4 regions of the Bacillus pfraonensis genome follow, and region 4 is predicted to be linked to each of the others. Evidence: riboswitches for the same ligand, from Rfam matches in the RefSeq annotation. Region 4 holds a riboswitch; each other region holds the start of a gene.
What was found. Region 4 has a riboswitch for thiamine pyrophosphate ahead of tenA (thiaminase II). Riboswitches for the same ligand answer to the same signal wherever they lie in the genome.

Region 1 (3,194 bases), on a different contig from region 4:
TTTTCCTTAGTTAAAAATCCCATAATCTCTGCAATTCCTACATCTATTTTTTCACCATATGAAAGAACGAACGGCTTTTTCTCTTTTTTATCACTCTCATGCAAAGTAGCAAGTAACTCTTCACAGCCTTTCCCGCTTCTCGCAACAACAGGAACGACCGTTACTCCTAATATTTCTGATAATCTTTTTACATCAATAACAATCCCGCGCTGCTTTGCAACATCGATCATATTTAACCCAATTGAAACTGGCTTACCAAATTCCAGCAGTTGCAATGTTAAATGCATATTGCGCTCAAATTGAGAAGAGTCAACAATATTCAGCATATGTTGAAATTCTTCTTTTAATAGAAAGTTTGTAACGACACCTTCATCACGCGAGACAGGATTTAAATCATATACACCTGGTAAATCAATTAATGTCCCTTGCTTATTCTTTAACTTACCAATCTTTTTTTCTACCGTTACCCCGCTCCAGTTTCCCACGTATTCATAGGAACCAGTTAACGCATTAAATAATGATGTTTTTCCTGTGTTCGGATTCCCTAGCAATGCAACCTTATTCACGCTAATTCCACCTTTATCATTTTCGCGTCACAATGACGAATACTAATTAATTGCCCACGGCATTCTAGTGTACATGGTCCCTTGAACATCGCTTTTTGTTTTACACGAAGTTCACTTCCTTCAGAAAGACCAAAAGCAGCTAATCTCCGCTTTAACAACTTATCTAACGCCTGTATATTTTTCACTAGTGCCTTTTCACCTATTTTGATGTCAACTAGACTCATAATCCCCCTCCTCAAAAGAGAATGATAATTATTTTCAGATAAATTATATCATATTGCATGAATCACTCACTATAGCATTCCCCTACCTATTTGTTAACATTTTTGAACAATTCTATTTTCATACTTTTTCCGTTATATAAATACCCATTTGCCATTCTCATCCATTTCAATTACAATGAATCTAACAATCAAAGAATCTCGTTATCACAGGGGGAGCCTCGTTGCTGAGAGGGAATATAATATTCCGACCCTTAGAACCTGTTAGTTAATGCTAACGTAGGAATTGTGCAAACGTCGAAATACATCTACCCCATCATTTTTTATTTACGTATTTCATATCTCCCTATGATACATTATTCTTTTTTTGTGCAACTTGGATTTAGGGGGAATGACAATATGCGTAACACCAATTTACAAGCGATGATTGAATCTGCAATCCTGGCAGCCTTTGCCTTGATCATCGACATTTTACCACTATCAATTAAACTTCCAACAGGCGGTTCTGTTTCATTTGCTATGATTCCTATTTTTATTATCGCTTACCGCTGGGGATTCAAAACGGCTTTCTTAGGAGGCTTGATTTGGGGACTGCTGCAAATTGTAGTCGGAGATGCTTATATTTTAACGCCAGTGCAAGCATTCATTGAGTACTTCGTTGCCTTTGCTTTTGTCGGCTTTGCCGGTTTATTCTATCGTCCCATTCAAAAAGCACTTGGAACATCCAGTCCTAGTAATGAACCATCTAGTCTAGGTAGTCGCAAAGATAAATCTTCACCAAAAAACAATCAGGGGAAAAAAGTGGTCGCTTATATTATCCTTGCTACATTTGTTGGTAGCTTTGCACGTTATTTCTGTCACTTTATTGCCGGTGTTATCTTCTTTGGAAAATACGCACCGCCAGGACAGTCAGCTGTTCTTTATTCATTGATTGTTAACGGTAGTACGATGCTTGCTTCTTTCGCTTTATGTACAGTATTATTACTCCTTCTATTTACAACAGCGCCACGCTTATTCAAAAGTGCAGGTGTATATAATATAAACACAAAAAAGAAGAGTGCTTAAATGGCGCTCTTCTTTTTAATTTAGTGAGTTATATCAATGCTCTATTTCACATTCTCTCATTCTAAATAGCTAAAGACAAAAATACTGTAATCTCATTTTGAATCAGTAGCAATTAATTTTGCCTCAATAATATATCGATCCGGGGCATCGCCTATGTAATCAAATGGATAACAAGTCGTCAATGTTAATGTTGGTGCTTCTTTCTTTACAATAACTGTGCGATCATCAGCATCTGTAATCCATATTTTTTGAATTTCATACGAGTAAATTTTATTATCATATTCCACGATAAGATGATTTTTTTCTTTCAGCTCTCCTAATTCTGTAAATACAGTATCACGATGTCCACTTAATACAGTATGTCCTCCTTGGGGTGGTACTGTTGTCATATCACTAACAAACATACCTACACCTTTTTTCAATGTAGTATTATTCGTCCCCCAGTATACCGAAAATTTCTTTTTGATTTTCGGTATACTTAATATAGCTACTTTCTCTCCTTCTTTGTGTTGGATTTGAGAAGAGGGTACTTGAGAATTTGCATTTGTTTCAGTAGCAGTGTCTTTTGATGTTATCCTTTCAAACTGCTTGACCTCTTCTATCGTTAAATCTTGCGCCGAACTTTTTCCTTTGTACCATTCAAAAGAGTAATAAGCACCAACAAGAATACCAATTATCATGAAGGCAACTCCAATACGATTTAGAAATGTCACCTTTAATCCCTCCATTCCTCATTATTATTTCTCTCCTTATATACCCTTTTTAACACCACTTCTCATGTATTTATAAGATATATCCGAGATGCAAAGATAATTTACAAAGCAAAAAAGCTGCCAAAAGTAGCTATTCAACTACTTTCGGCAGCCTCTTATTCAAAATATTTAAAGCATAACGCCATTATCTTTAAATACATACCAAGTACCATTAATCAAGTGTTTGCCTGTTGCCATTGCACCATCAGATTTTAAATAATACCATTTTCCACTCTCTTGTAGCCACCCTGTTTTCATCGTGCCATTCGAATTCATATAATACCAACCTGTATCAGTTCTTACCCATCCAGTTCTCATTAATCCACGATGGATGTAATACCACTTATTTCCTTCTTTTAACCAACCAGTTTTAAATGCTCCATCTTGGTTTGCATATAACCAGCGATCTTCATCCTGTATCCAACCAGTTTGCATAATACCATCTTGACCTAAGTAATAATCTCTTCCATTTACTCTAACATAATCGTTTTGCACCATCATTCCATCTATACAGTAATACCATTTTCCGTTATAACTTAACCAGCCTTCATGAGCTTTTCCATCTTTATCAAAGTAATACCATGCATCTC
Region 2 (3,194 bases), on a different contig from region 4:
CTGCACTCTCTTCTTTCTTCGCTGCATTACAACCAACCACGCCTACCGTTAGCAGCGCTGCTAGCATCACTTTTAAGCCTTTTTTCATTTTTTGTCGTCCTTTCTGTATATCCATGGTGCTGTTAGTCTTGCCATAAATTCTACGATAAAATACAAGAGTAATGTCACCATTACGATAATTGCTGCAATGCCAAATACACGAGCTGTTAAAAAGGATTTTGTTGCACGCGTAAGCATGACACCTAATCCTTCACTCGCACCAAGCCATTCCCCAATAATCGCTCCCATCACGCTATATGTAACGGCAATTTTCAGCCCAGAGAAAAAGTATGGGAGCACGGCTGGAAATTTTACCTTTTGATAGATTTGCCATTTGGTTGCACGCATTGTTTGTAATAACTTAAGCATGTTTTTATCTACTGTTTGAAAACCTTCTAAAATACTGAGAGCAATCGGAAAGAAACAAACAAGAATAACGACCATCACCTTTGGAAGCATTCCATATCCAAACCAAATAATAAATAAAGGTGCTAGCACGACAATTGGAATGGTTTGTGAGATAACCAGTAACGGGTTAATTAAAATGCGAAATAACGGAATAACATCCATAATAATTGCAATACTTGTTCCAAGTAAAATCGCAAAAAATAAGCCAATGATAACTTCTTGCAGTGTTTGCATTGTATTTGGTAACAATAAATCTTTCATTCCAATCAACTCTTGAACGATTGCAGAAGGTTTCGGTAAAATCCACGGTTCAATTCGAAATAATGAAACAGATCCTTCCCATATAGCAATGAGAAGGATAAGCCAAATCGTTGTAATTGTTATATTAGATCGTTTCTGGTTTTTCATATTCATCACGGTACTTCCAAACTTTCTCATCAATCGTTACACCAGTACTTGGACGATAATGAATTTTAATAGAAGTAATCACTTCTTCTGCTCCAGCATCGACACAAGCCTGTTGCGCACGCTTAATGACATCAAGAAGCACGTCTAATTCTCCTTCCAGCGTTGTTTCCATTGCACCTACTTCGTAACGAACACCAGATTGTTGCACGACTTCAATTGCCTTATCAACAACGGAATATACATCTTTGTTTTTCGCTTGTGGTACAACTGAAAATGAAATGGTAACTTGTTGTGACATACTAAAATCCCCCTTGCAAAATGTTGTATAAAAAAGAAAAGGCTTTCCTGCAAAATTCGCAGGAAAGCCTTGTATGCAAGTTATTATACAATAACATGTGCTTACATCACTTTAAGTAACTCCCTACGCTGGCATTATCCAGATCAGGTTGAGGGTCGATGCTTTCTTACATCCTCTCAGCCAATTGGCTCCCCGGTCTTAATTCGTTTTCATTGTAGCATGATTTATTTTTTCAAACAAACAAATCCACATTTTTTTATAATATGATACTGCTTACAATCTATTGGTCATATATTTTATCATAGCAAAAATACAAGTATATTAAGGGGGGTAAAAATGGGAATTCGTTTCATTCAAATCTCTTCTATTTATTTTGTCATCGGTGTTTGTATGGGATTATTCATGTCAATTTCATCTAATTTCAAATTGACCGCAGTTCATGTGCATGTTTTATTACTAGGATGGACTTCTATGATGATAGCTGGTATTTTATATTATATTTTTAAAGAAGCCGGCACCTCAAAACTTGGTAAATTACATTTTTGGCTCTTAAATATCGGACTACCGATTATGATGATTGCACTTGCCTTTGAAATTTACGGTTACCATGCAGCTATCCCTTTTGTTGCTGGTGGAAGTATTCTTGTTGTTCTTTCCATTATTATCTTTACTATTAATATTTTTGTGCATATAAAAGAAAACAATAGCATTCTTTAAAAGAAAAAAGCAGAAACGAATAAACTCGTTTCTGCTTTTTTCTTTTCCTCTCTTAATATCCTCATTTCACATTTTCTTAAAATAATTTTACTAAATATAATGAATGTTACTTTTTATGTGTTATATAATAAAAAAGATTTATATAACAGCACTTCATTTGTTTAATTTAATAATTATCACTCAAATTAAATTATTCAAAAATATCTTACCATATGAATTTTGGAGGTATTTTATTATGTTTTGGCTACAATTTCTTACCTTACTAGTCTGCATTTTTATCGGTGCACGCCTTGGTGGAGTCGGCCTAGGAGTAATGGGTGGAGTTGGTATGGCAATCCTCGTTTTTGTCTTCCACTTACAACCTACCGCTCCTCCTATTGACGTTATGCTGATGATTTTAGCAGTCATTACTGCTGCCGGTGCATTGCAAGCTGCGGGCGGAATGGATTACCTTGTCCATCTTGCAGAAAAAGCACTTCGTAAAAATCCAAAGCGCATCACATTCTTCGCACCAATTGTAACTTATTTATTTACATTGTGTGCTGGAACTGGACACGTTGCCTATTCCGTACTTCCTGTTATCGCAGAGGTATCACGCGAATCAGGAATTAGACCGGAACGCCCGATGTCAATTGCCGTTATCGCTTCACAACAAGCAATTACAGCAAGTCCAATCTCTGCTGCAACTGTGGCTCTATTAGCAATGCTAGCTGATTATAAAATTACATTGCTAGATATTTTAAAAGTAAGTATTCCTTCTACTTTTATTGCTTGTATGTTAGCAGCTTTCGTTGCAAGCAAAATGGGCAAAGAGTTAAATAAAGATCCAGAATACTTAAAGCGTTTAAAAGAAGGTATGATTCCTAAACTTGAAGAAAAGAAAGAATTTATCGGTGCGAAAGGTGCCAAATTATCTGTTATTCTTTTCTTATTCGCAACTGTTCTTGTTGTTCTTCTTGGTTCATTCGAAGTACTTCGTCCAGGATGGATGATAGACGGAAAATTAGTTCGTCTTTCTATGCCAAATACAATCGAAATGGTCATGCTTACAATTGCTGCTCTTATTATTATCTTCTGTAAACCAAATGTAGAAAGCATTGTATCTGGAAATGTCTTTAAAGCCGGTGCTACAGCTGTTGTTGCAATTTTCGGTATCGCTTGGATGGGAGACACATTCTTTAACGGAAACTTAAATATGATTCAAGGATCCATTCAACATCTAGTAACAAGTGCACCATGGTTATTCGCTATTGCGTTATTTATCCTATCTATCTTACTGTATAGCCAAGCAGCTACAGTACGTGCTTTAATGCCTCTTGGATTA
Region 3 (3,194 bases), on a different contig from region 4:
AGATTTAATTAATTTGTATCGGAAAGATGTGTGATGAAAAATTCTGGTTGTAGATCAAATAAAGAAATTTGACAAATAAATATTTTTGTGTTATGATTATAAATTTAGTGTTTGATTAAATATCCTTAACGTGATACATTTTAGTAAGTGAAATACCTTCACTAATTTATGTATCGAGGGAGACGTGTAATATGAAAATAGAAAACGGTTTAGCGGTGTTAAAATTAAAAATTCAAGAATTCGAATTAAATCCCACGTTACTTTGGGATGAAAAAGAAGCTATATTAATCGATACTGGTATGCCAGGCCAATTAGAAGGGATTCGTGATGCAATGATTGGTATTGGTGTCCCTTTTGAACAATTACAAGCAGTTATTTTAACCCATCAAGATATAGACCATATTGGAAGTCTTCCTGAAATACAGCAGAAGGCAGGCCATTCTATTGAAGTATACGCACATGAATTAGACAAGCCATATATTGAAGGACAAGTGCATTTAATGAAAACGGATCCAAGTAAAATGAGTAAAGACAAATGGGATGCACTTCCAGAAGTTATGCAATTTCTATATGAAAATCCTCCGACGGCAAAAGTAAATCGGACATTAGAAGACGGAGAAAGACTACCATTTTTCGGAGGCATTGAAGTGATTCATACACCAGGGCATACTCCGGGACATATTAGTTTATATAGTGAAAAATATAAAACATTAATTGCGGGCGACGCGATAGTATGCGTTGGTGGAAACTTAAAAGGACCTGTTCCGCATACAACGCCAGACATGGATACAGCTACAAAATCGCTTAGAAGATTTTTAGAATTTGATATTGAGACGGTGATTTGTTATCACGGTGGTGTTTGTAATTTGAATGTGAAGGAGCAAATAGCGAGATTAGTAGAAGAGGATTGCTAACATTTTCGTGCCTATATGTTAGCGATATTGAATTTACAAATAATATTTGATAGTATTCTAGAATATGTTATGATTAATATCAAAGTTAAATAGTTATATATATTTATCCACTAGGGGGGCCTTTTAAAGGCTGAGATCAAAAAATATCTTTGAAACCCTTAGGACCTGATCTGGGTAATACCAGCGTAGGGAAGTGGAAGTGACAGAATATGATATTTTTTTAAATATTGATAATGTCCAGTCCGCTTTCTTTACGTGTGTGTAAAGAAAGCTTTTTTATTTTGCGCACCTACTTGAAGTGAGTCTCAGTAATCTAGTAGCTAACGAGCAATTCGTTAAGAAACTTGTTTCATTTTTTTATTATTAAAACGTTTATTGGAGGGTCTATCATGTTATTTTCACAGTTATTACGTAAAGAAGTTAATCCGATTTGGGAAGCAAGTTTTAATCATCCATTTGTGACAAAACTAGGGAACGGAACATTAGATTTAGCTAGTTTTCGCTATTACGTTCTGCAAGATTCATATTATTTAAGTCATTTTGCAAGAGTCCAATCGTTAGGAGCAGCAAAAGCGATTGAATTAGAAACGACAGCTCGTATGGCGCACCATGCACAAAATACATACCAAGCTGAATTATCGCTGCATGAGAATTTTGCGAAAAAATTAGGAATTACGGAAAAAGAAAAAGAATCGTTCATTCCTGCACCGACGGCTTATGCGTATACATCACATATGTATCGCGCTGCATACGAGGGACATATTGGGGATGTTATCGCAGCGATTTTGCCGTGCTATTGGCTTTATTATGAAATTGGTGAGCGACTTAAGGAATGTAAACCGGAAGAACCCATTTACCAAGAGTGGATTTCTGCATATGGTTCTGACTGGTTCCGTACTTTAGTAGAAGAGCAAATTGCCAGATTAGATGCCATTGCAGAAACAGTAACAGAAACTGATCGTAAGCGCATGAAACAGCATTTTGTCATTAGTAGTCAATATGAATATTCATTTTGGGAGATGGCTTACACATTAGAAAAATGGCCAGTAGAAGATATAAGTTTATAAGAAACAAATATGTCTCTTATCACGCGTGTAAAAAGTATAGAAAATGACTAACTTAGTTTAGTCATTTTTTTGTACGAAAATAATATTTCTATTTCTCTGTTTTTAGAAGAATCAACTTCACTAATTAGATGCTTATATATTATTAAAAAATTACATAATAAAAAGGAGGAAGAAGGTAGTTTTTATTGAAGTTTGTTTATAATATCACATTCTTTGTTAGAGGGCGTAAAGAAATTTATTAATCTCTTTGATGTTTTTTATTTTCCTTACAATGCTTGGAATGTTGTATTAAAAGAATTTAACTTTGAAAGGAGTCAATAAATATGAAAACGAGAAAACGAATAACGAATAAGATTTTACTCGTTAGTACAATTTGTGCAATAAGCATTCCCTCAGTTTCATACGCAGCAGAATCCATTCAACCTAAAAATTTTGCAATTTCTCCAAGTCTGTATGAGAGGGGAAATACAGATGCATTGAAAATAAGTTTTTATCCTTATACATATAATAATCCATTCAACCATCAATTTACCTCAACATCCAAAGAAACAAACACAAATATAAAAGAAATAAACAATGCTGATGATGAAAATCCTGTTATATCTACTACTCTTACATTTATCCGTTATATGCATACTGAAAATTATAAATCTGCATTTGATTTAACTTCTCGACCTTTACAGAAGATAATATCTGAAAAGTGGCTGGAGAGTTATTGGAAGGAACTTCCCCTGCAGTTACAAGCAGGTTCTTTTATTGGAATTGGAGAGGTAAAGCAAAAAGAGACGAATTCCGTTCATACAAACATTGAAATTGGATTAGTATTTGAAAAATTCACTGTACCTTTCATGTTTAGATTAGATCCATCTGGAAAAATAGACGATTTCCAGCTTAGTATGTCATCCGACTCTGTTGCACAGCGCCCGGCATATAGTAATCCTGATTCGTTTACTGAAGAAGAAGTAGTAGTCGGAAGTGGCGCGTTCCCATTACCAGGAACACTGTCTGTTCCAAAGGGAGAGGGGCCTTTCCCAGCGGTTATTCTTGTGCAAGGATCTGGAGCAAGCGATCGAGATGAAACTGCGTTTGCTTTAAAACCGTTTCGCGATTTAGCTGAAGGTCTTGCTTCGAAAGGAATTGCTGTTCTTCGCTATAATAAACGAACATATGAACATGGATTGAAAACACAATTTAGTCCGTTTTATACAGTTGA
Region 4 (3,194 bases):
GCAACGTAAAAGGAAGATTCATTTTGTATTGTAACCCCTTTTACTAATGGTTCTGATGTATGAGATACAAATTCTTTTTTTACATATCCTTGTTGCCCATTATGTGAGACTTTATACCAATCCCCTTTTGTTTCTTGGACGGAGATGAATTTACCATTGGATAATCTATCAATAATAGAGGATTTGATATTTGGTTTAGAACGAATATTTAACACATTGGCATTTACGATATAACTATTGTTCCGTTCAGTATATTTAGTAAACGCAATATTTGTTTTTTTTAAGGAGTTAGTTTTATCTCTTGTATTTATCCTATTATTCAAATATAATATTTCTGGGCCTGGTTTTATATGTTGAATGTTTTGTGTAGGCAATTCTTGGGCTGCTACAGTACGTGTGTCTACTTGATTTATGGATGGAAGTAGAGATGCGACTGCGACAGTAGTTGCCGTTAAAGCTGTAGCTTTCTGTTTCATCTAATATTAGCCCCCCATCGATGTATTAATATATTTTTTATTATAGTATAAAGATATAATATTTTGTGCATTGTTCACATAACTGTAATATGATATGTGAAAAAAATAACGACTTTTTAATGGAATCGAAATATATTACAAGAATAACAGATAAACAATCATTAGAGTTTGGATAAAAGATAATTATATAAATATCAGTTAAAAAATCGACATAAAACCTTTCTTTTTGAGTGGGAGAGAGGATCCGTCAATGGATAGAAGCGGTCAGGGCCTTTTTCTGCCCCATGCCGTGTGAAAACAAAAAGTGGGAATAAATGGAAAATTGTTTTTACTTTCATAGCCGTAGCTCATATGTCGAAAAATCAAAATGGAGTTATATAGTATTTTCAGAATAAATATAGAAATACAAATTGAAAAAATGGAAGAAGAACGTTTTTAGGTGGGGAAGAGAATCCGCCTATGCATAGAAGCGACCAGATCCTTTTTAAGTGCCATGCTAATTTAAAACAGTTGCTGATAACACATGACAATGTTATACTGACTATGGTAATTTCATATTGTGCTAGGAGAGCTGGTGTTGCCAGCTGAGAGTAAGACCGAAAGTCTTTTATCCTTTTACTACCTGATCTAGATTATGCTAGCGTAGGGAAGCAATTCGGACATGAACATTAGGTCCCCGTTTCTTTGCGTAAAGAAACGGGGCTTTTTTATTTGCCAATTTAATAGTGAAAACCACTAGGGGTGCTTTGCATGCTGAGAGAGGAATAATCCTTAACCCTTACGGACCTGATCTAGGTAATACTAGCGAAGGGAAGTGGAGCAACGAATAAATGTATTTTTATTTGCTGAACCACTTCTTATATAGAAGTGGTTTTTTATTTTAATAAATAGATATAAAGGAAGGGGAAATATAAATGAAATTTTGTGAGAGGTTATTTGAAACTGTGCAGCCTGTTTGGGAGAAAAGTCATAACCATCCATTTGTAACTGGAATGGGGGATGGCACGTTAGAAAAAGACAAATTCCAATATTACATCGTACAAGATTATTTATATTTGCTAGACTATGCGAAGGTTTATGCAATTGGAGTTGTAAAGGCAACGAATCCATATGTGATGGGGAAATTTGCAGAACAAATAGATGGTATTTTAAATGGAGAAATGACGATTCATAAACAGTATGCAAAACGTCTTGGTATTTCTATACAAGAGATGGAGGAAGCAAAGCCATCTGCTAAAAATTTAGCGTATACAAACTATATGATGTCAGTATCTCAAAATGGCACGCTTGCAGAGTTAATTGCGGCTCTTCTTCCATGTATGTGGAGTTATTGGGAAATTGGAAAGCGCTTAAATGATATTCCAGGAGCGAGGGATCATGAGTTCTTCGGAGAGTGGATTCAAGGATATAGCTCAGAAGAGTATGGAAGTCTTTGCATTTGGCTAATGGATTTATTAAATGAACTAGCTGAAGGGAAATCTGAACAAGAGCTAGCTAGATTAGAAGAGATTTTCTTATATTCTAGCCGATTTGAGTATTTATTCTGGGATATGGCGTATCGTAAGGAGATGTGGGGTTTTGAGGAGCAAGAGCATACTACAATTTCATAATGTTTCCTTTCATTATGATGAAAAGCCAATCATAAACGGTCTAGATGCTTCCGTGCAAGAAAAAGAGTTTGTTAGCATTATTGGGCCGAGTGGCTGTGGCAAAAGTACATTGTTTCGTTTAATTACAGGATTAGAAGAACCTACGGCTGGAAATATTCAACTGACAGAAACAACGAGTCATCCTGTAGGGTATATGCCACAAAAAGATATGCTTCTGCCGTGGAGAACGATTATTGAAAATGCAGCATTGCCGTTAGAGTGCCAGGGGATAAAGAAAAAAGAAGCACATGTAAAAGCAAAAGAGCTGTTAGAACAATTTGGTTTACAAGGATACGAGAACAAATATTCGAAAGATTTATCAGGTGGTATGCGGCAACGAGTATCCTTTATTCGAACCTTATTAACAGGCGGGGACGTTTTGTTGTTAGATGAACCTTTTAGCGCATTAGATGCTTTAACGAAAGCAACGTTGCAAGAATGGTTGTTTGAACAATGGAAACAGTGGCAAAAAACAATTTTATTTATCACACATGATGTGGAGGAAGCGCTTTTTCTTTCCAATCGAATTTTAGTTGTGACCGAGCAGCCTATTACCACTTTGACGGAGCGTATTGTACCACTTGGAATAGATCGCTCAAGAAAAGATTTGCATAAACCTGAGATATTAGCTTTAAAAGATGAATTACTTAGTATGCTGCAAAGGCAGGTGCTCGTATGAAGCGTGTGACAGAGTTATTACCTGCACTGATTTTAAGTAGCATACTGCTCATAGCTTGGGAGGTGGGAGCTAGAATTGTTGACGAGATGTACATATTGCCATCTCCTACTGCAATTCTAGCGAAAATGTGGGCGTTGCAAGATATATTGCTTACAGTTCATTTGCCGGCAACGTTATACGTGGTTTTGATAGGAGTTGTTATTTCCATTGTACTTGGTGTGGGGCTCGCGATGTTAATGAATGCTAGCACATGGATAGAAAGAGCATTTTATCCGTTACTAGTTGCATCACAAACGATTCCAATTACAGCGCTAGCACCATTGTTTGTTTTATGGTTTGGATATTCAATTTGGAGCAAAGTAGTTGTGACCGTTTTGATTACATTTTTCC

Region 1: linked by a shared signal. The riboswitch ahead of thiT (energy-coupled thiamine transporter ThiT) and the one ahead of tenA (thiaminase II) in region 4 are both predicted to bind thiamine pyrophosphate.
Region 2: linked by a shared signal. The riboswitch ahead of KFD70_RS25455 (MTH1187 family thiamine-binding protein) and the one ahead of tenA (thiaminase II) in region 4 are both predicted to bind thiamine pyrophosphate.
Region 3: linked by a shared signal. The riboswitch ahead of tenA (thiaminase II) and the one ahead of tenA (thiaminase II) in region 4 are both predicted to bind thiamine pyrophosphate.

The regions. Positions count from the first base shown of each region.
Region 1 is NZ_JAHCDO010000007.1:49,180-52,373, reverse strand. It holds gene feoB (ferrous iron transport protein B) at 1-566, opposite strand, end outside; gene KFD70_RS08345 (FeoA family protein) at 563-790, opposite strand; TPP riboswitch at 990-1,091, shown strand; gene thiT (energy-coupled thiamine transporter ThiT) at 1,187-1,852, shown strand; gene KFD70_RS08335 (class D sortase) at 1,945-2,565, opposite strand; gene KFD70_RS08330 (PspC-like choline-binding domain-containing protein) at 2,734-3,194, opposite strand, start outside.
Region 2 is NZ_JAHCDO010000039.1:9,785-12,978, reverse strand. It holds gene KFD70_RS25465 (ABC transporter substrate-binding protein) at 1-88, opposite strand, end outside; gene KFD70_RS25460 (ABC transporter permease) at 85-861, opposite strand; gene KFD70_RS25455 (MTH1187 family thiamine-binding protein) at 833-1,153, opposite strand; TPP riboswitch at 1,257-1,358, opposite strand; gene KFD70_RS25450 (cytochrome-c oxidase) at 1,490-1,870, shown strand; gene KFD70_RS25445 (anaerobic C4-dicarboxylate transporter family protein) at 2,106-3,194, shown strand, end outside.
Region 3 is NZ_JAHCDO010000004.1:130,056-133,249, reverse strand. It holds gene KFD70_RS05330 (homoserine dehydrogenase) at 1-34, shown strand, start outside; gene KFD70_RS05325 (MBL fold metallo-hydrolase) at 192-914, shown strand; TPP riboswitch at 1,017-1,123, shown strand; gene tenA (thiaminase II) at 1,304-1,981, shown strand; gene KFD70_RS05315 (alpha/beta hydrolase) at 2,305-3,194, shown strand, end outside.
Region 4 is NZ_JAHCDO010000021.1:63,314-66,507, reverse strand. It holds gene KFD70_RS20200 (SH3 domain-containing protein) at 1-476, opposite strand, end outside; TPP riboswitch at 1,031-1,142, shown strand; TPP riboswitch at 1,204-1,306, shown strand; gene tenA (thiaminase II) at 1,391-2,086, shown strand; gene KFD70_RS20190 (ABC transporter ATP-binding protein) at 2,055-2,804, shown strand; gene KFD70_RS20185 (ABC transporter permease) at 2,801-3,194, shown strand, end outside.